DNA from 2 places in the Zhihengliuella alba genome. Region 1 is predicted to be linked to the other one. Evidence: predicted binding sites of a transcription regulator. Region 1 holds the regulator's gene; the other holds the start of a gene.
What was found. The regulator LexA, encoded in region 1, represses DNA repair genes until DNA is damaged. The targets are predictions, from matches to a motif close to TCGAACANNTGTTCGA.
Positions count from the first base shown of each region.

Region 2: a site for LexA is predicted at 1,259-1,274, ahead of ABD784_RS13155 (LexA family protein). Genes of this name have one in related genera too.

Region 1 covers NZ_BAABCJ010000002.1:46,257-48,644, reverse strand. Annotated here, with positions in the region: gene ABD784_RS06005 (ATP-dependent DNA helicase) at 1-511, shown strand, start outside; gene lexA (transcriptional repressor LexA) at 574-1,290, opposite strand; gene ABD784_RS05995 (LysM peptidoglycan-binding domain-containing protein) at 1,584-1,934, shown strand; gene ABD784_RS05990 (histidinol-phosphate transaminase) at 2,043-2,388, shown strand, end outside.
Region 2 covers NZ_BAABCJ010000007.1:95,328-97,715, forward strand. Annotated here, with positions in the region: gene ABD784_RS13150 (Y-family DNA polymerase) at 1-829, opposite strand, end outside; gene ABD784_RS13155 (LexA family protein) at 826-1,227, opposite strand; gene ABD784_RS13160 (hypothetical protein) at 1,428-1,970, shown strand; gene ABD784_RS13165 (LuxR C-terminal-related transcriptional regulator) at 2,132-2,388, shown strand, end outside.

The DNA.
Region 1 (2,388 bases):
CTCCAAACGCGCTGCTGAGGAGGCGGCCGAGGTCCTGCGGGAGAGGGTCAGCGAGAAGATCCTCTGCCAGGGGGAGTCGGGGATGTCCGCCCTGGTGCAGCAATTCGCCGAGGAGCCGGACACGTGCCTCTTCGGCACCATGACGCTCTGGCAGGGCGTCGACGTCCCGGGGGCCTCCTGTCGGCTCGTCATCATCGACCGGATCCCGTTCCCGCGGCCTGACGACCCCCTCTCGACGGCGCGCAGCCGCGACATCGCCCAGCGTGGCGGCAACGGGTTCATGGCGGTCTCCGCCACGCACGCGGCAGTCAGGCTGGCCCAGGGGGCAGGCCGCCTGATCCGCTCCGCCGAAGACCGGGGCGTGGTGGCGGTGCTCGACTCGCGCCTCGCGACGGAGCGCTACGGCGCCTTCCTGCGTTCGTCGCTGCCACCCATGTGGCCCACCGTCGACAAGCCCACGGTCCTCGGCGCGCTGCGCCGGCTCTCCGAGACGGCGACCGCCCAGGCGTAGGGACGGAAAGAGCGGTGCGGGCCAGGGGCCCGCACCGCTCTCCAACTCCGCGAACTGCTCGCTCAGAGGGAGCGGAGCACCGAGACGACCTTGCCCATGATGGTCGCGTGGTCGCCCAGGATCGGCTCGTACTGCCGGTTCTGCGGCAGCAGCCAGGTGTGGCCGTCCCGCTGGCGGAACGTCTTGACCGTCGCCTCGTCGTCCAGGAGGGCCGCGACGATGTCGCCGTTGTCCGCAGAGCTCTGACGGCGGACGACCACCCAGTCTCCGTCGCAGATGGCCGCATCCACCATCGAGTCGCCGCTGACCTTCAGCATGAACAGCTCGCCCTGCCCGACGAGCTGGCGAGGCAGCGGGACGACGTCCTCCACCGTCTGCTCGGCCAGGATCGGTCCACCTGCGGCGATCCGCCCGACCAGGGGCACCATGGCCGTGTCGACGGCGCTCGTCAGCTCCGAGACCGGCAGCCCGCCGACCGCGGTCAGCCCGGGCCCGTCGGGAGTCTCCGCCGGCGTCTCCGATAGCGTCAGGGGCTGCAGGATCTCCATGGCCCGCGGGCGCCGCGGATCGCGTCGGAGGTAGCCGAGCTTCTCCAGCTGCGACAGCTGGTGGGTCACGCTCGAGAGACTCGCCAGTCCCACGGTGTCTCCGATCTCGCGCATGGACGGCGGGTAGCCGTGCGCCGCGATGGAGCGCTGGATGGTCTCGAGGATCTTGCGCTGCCGCAGGGTCAGGCTCTTCTGATCCCGGCGTGGCTTGGAGGTTTCCGTCGCGGCCATCTGTACATCCTTGCTGTTTCTCGGTGCCCGCTCCCTGCTGCGGCGGGTTCCGGCGTCTCTAATCTGTGGGACCTGACTGGTGCAGTAGCTCTACGAACCACTGCTTCAACCCTAGTGGCGGGACGCGCGGATTCAAAGGTTTGTTCGAACGTGTCTCGACAACCATCGCTCAAGGGTGCTAAACATGGATCAGCAGAGTTCGAAGACATGTTCGAGTCGCACTTTCGATTCGAACACCGACACCGCAGAAGACTGGCGGCCCCCGCAGGCGGGCCGCTCACGGGAGGTACACCATGACCACGATGGCACTGGCGAATCAGGCAGCCACCGAGGCACCGCTCCGGCTGACCCGCCGAGGACGCTTCGTCCTCATCGGGCTGCCCCTCTTGCTCGTCGCGGCGGCGGGGCTGATGCTCCTCGGCCTCTGGACGGCGCCGGTCAGCGCGGCCGGGAGCGGCGACGCCTCGCCGGTCCAGTACGAGTCGGTGACAGCCCTGGAGGGCGACACGCTCTGGAGCCTCGCGCTCGAGTTCGTCCCCGGCGCGGACCCGCGGATCGTCGTCGACGAGATCGTCGAGCTGAACGACCTCCCGGGCAACACGGTGCACGCGGGCCAGGAAATCTACCTTCCCGTCGCCGACTAGTACCGGCGGCCCGCGCTGCCGATCCGTCGGCAGGAGCCGGCGGTGACGTTTGTTACCTCCGGACGCAGTCTATTCAGCGCCGGCCCGGCCGGGTTCTAGACTGTCGCGGTGAGTGATGTCCTAGCGCGCATGAACCAGCTTCCCCTTCGAGAGAACCTCCGCGGCCTGCAGCCCTACGGCGCGCCGCAGCTCGATGTGCCCATCCAGCTGAACGTCAACGAGAACACGCATCCCATGCCCGCCGAGGTCGCGCGGGCCATCACCGACGAGGTCTTCGCCGCAGCCCAGGGCCTGAACCGGTACCCCGACCGCGAGTTCGTCGAGCTTCGCCAGCGGCTGGCGGGCTTCCTCGGTCACGGGGTGACCGAGGACCAGGTCTGGGCCGCCAACGGCTCCAACGAGATCCTCCAGCAGATCCTGCAGGCCTTCGGCGGTCCGGGCCGGTCGCTGCTCA
Region 2 (2,388 bases), on a different contig from region 1:
TCTGGGCGTAGACGGTCATGACCTCGCGCATCTCGGCGGCCGTGGTGACGGGCTGGGAGAACGAGCGGGAGAACATGATCTGGTGGGCGTCCGCCCGCTCGTCGATCGGCGGGATGCACGGCGTGCCGTTGAGCTCCAGCACGGTGCGCTGCAGCACCACGGAGAACTTCCGCCGGATCCAGGCCGGGTCGGCATCGCGCAGGTCGGCGATGCTGCCGATGCCCAGCCCCTCGAGCTTCTCGCCGCTGCGCCGTCCGACGCCCCACACCTCGGTGGCCGGCAGGCGCTCCTGCAGCCGCCGGAGCTGCTCGGCCGGCAGGGAGCCGAGGGAGCAGACGCCGTCGAAGCCGGGGTTGTTCTTCGCCACGTGGTTGGCGAACTTCGCCAGCGTCTTGCTGGGGGCGACCCCCACGCAGACCGGCAGTCCCACCTGGCGACGGACGGCCTCGCGCACGGTCCCGGCGGCCTCGACGGCGGCCGCCTCGTCGCCGGCCGGCAGGCCGAGGAACGACTCGTCGATCGAGTAGATCTCCTGCCACGCGCCGAAGCGGCCGATGACCTCCATCGCGCGCGCGGACATGTCGCCGTAGAGCTCGTAGTTGCTGGACCGGGCCACGAGGCCGTGCCGCTCGGCCTCCGGCGCGAGCTTGAACCACGGCGCCCCGGTCCGGATCCCCAGCGCCTTGGCCTCGGCGCTGCGCGCCACGACGCAGCCGTCGTTGTTGGAGAGCACGACGACGGGGCGGCCCTCCAGCCGCGGGTCGAAGACGCGCTCGCAGGAGACGTAGAAGTTGTTGACGTCGACCAGGGCGAAGAGGTGCCCGCTCATAGCCGGTGCAGGCTCCGGGTGACGACGCCCCAGACGTCGAATCCTCCGGGGATGCGCTCGACCGCCGGCTCCCCCGGCGGCAGGGGGTCGGTCTCGAGCGCGCCTCCGCCGCCGTCGTGCCGGAGGCGCCGGACCATTAGCTCTCCGCCCACGACGGCGACCACGACGTTGCCGGGACGTGGTGCGCGGGCGCGCTCGACGATGATCTCGTCGCCGTCGGAGATGCCGGAGGCGGCCATCGAGTCGCCGGCGACGCGCATGACGAACGTGCTGGTGCGATCCGGGATCAGGTGCCGGTTCAGGTCGATGCCGCCGTCGTAGTAGTCCCCAGCCGGCGAGGCGAAGCCGGTGGCGGCCTTCGGGCGGACGGTCCCGGCCGCGTGCTCGGACGACTCCATGGCACCTCCCCGACGATCCGGACCACCCGCATCGAACAAACTTTCGATCATCAGTGTAGTGCCGGGCCGGGCCCCGCGCCACGCCGAGGGTGAGCCCCGGGGTGACACCGGACCGGGCCGGGCGAAAAGCCGGATGAAGGACCCCGTCCAGTTCGCCCCACCCGGCCGCGGCGCCCCCTGCCGGCAGTCGACTGGTGCGCATGGACACACTCGATACAACCCCAGTCACGCAGCACGCCGCCACCGGAACGCCCCCGGGCGTCCGCCGACGGCGGGTCCTGACCGGCGCCGCCTGGTCGGTTCCCATCATCGCCGCCGCGGTCTCCGCGCCGGCGGCATCGGCCAGCCCCTCCACGGGCGGCCAGCTGACCTATCCGGCGCCCTTCCGGTACAACGGGGCGGGGCTCCAGGTCGTCCAGACCTTCATGACCGCGACGGCGGACGGCCTGGTCGCCGGCGCCGCGACCGGGGCGATCACGCTCACGGTCAACGCCCCGGCGGGGACGACCCTGCAGACGCTCTCGCTCAACGCCGGATGGGTGCTGACGAATCCGGACTCGACGAGCGGCACCTTCGTCTTCATCCACTCCGCGGGCATCGTCACCGGTCGCGACGGGACAGAGGAGATCTCGCTCCCGACCTACACCCTCCAGACGCCGGAGGAGCCGCCGGCCGCGGGCTCGGTCACCATCTCCTGGACGAGCGACAACTTCACGGGAGGCTCGGTGACCTACTCGGGCTAGTCCCGGCGGGCAGCGACCAGGGCAGGGGGTGAGGAAAAGGGTTAAAGGCTCAAGTAACTGTCAAACCCTCGTCCCCGCCGGGTCCACCGCGCCCGAAGCGACGTACCCTCGTGACTACCGGCTGTTCCGCCCAGCCGGTTCTGGGGGAGGCGAAGTGCATCGTGGAGGAGAGGCTCGCAGGGGCGATCCCGGTCTGGACGCGGTTCCACACCGTCGCCCCTGACGTGCGCCTGATCGGGTTGCGGGGCCCCGTGGGCTCGGGGAAGTCCGGTTTCGCCGCCCGCTGGATGCGGTGGCAGGCGTCCGAGCTCGGCCGGCGGCCCTCGCTCGTCGACGCGCGGATCCCGGGCGCCGACCTGTCCACCGGGCCCGGTCCCGGGGAGGCGGCCTGCGTGCTGCTGCCGCCGGACCCCGCCGC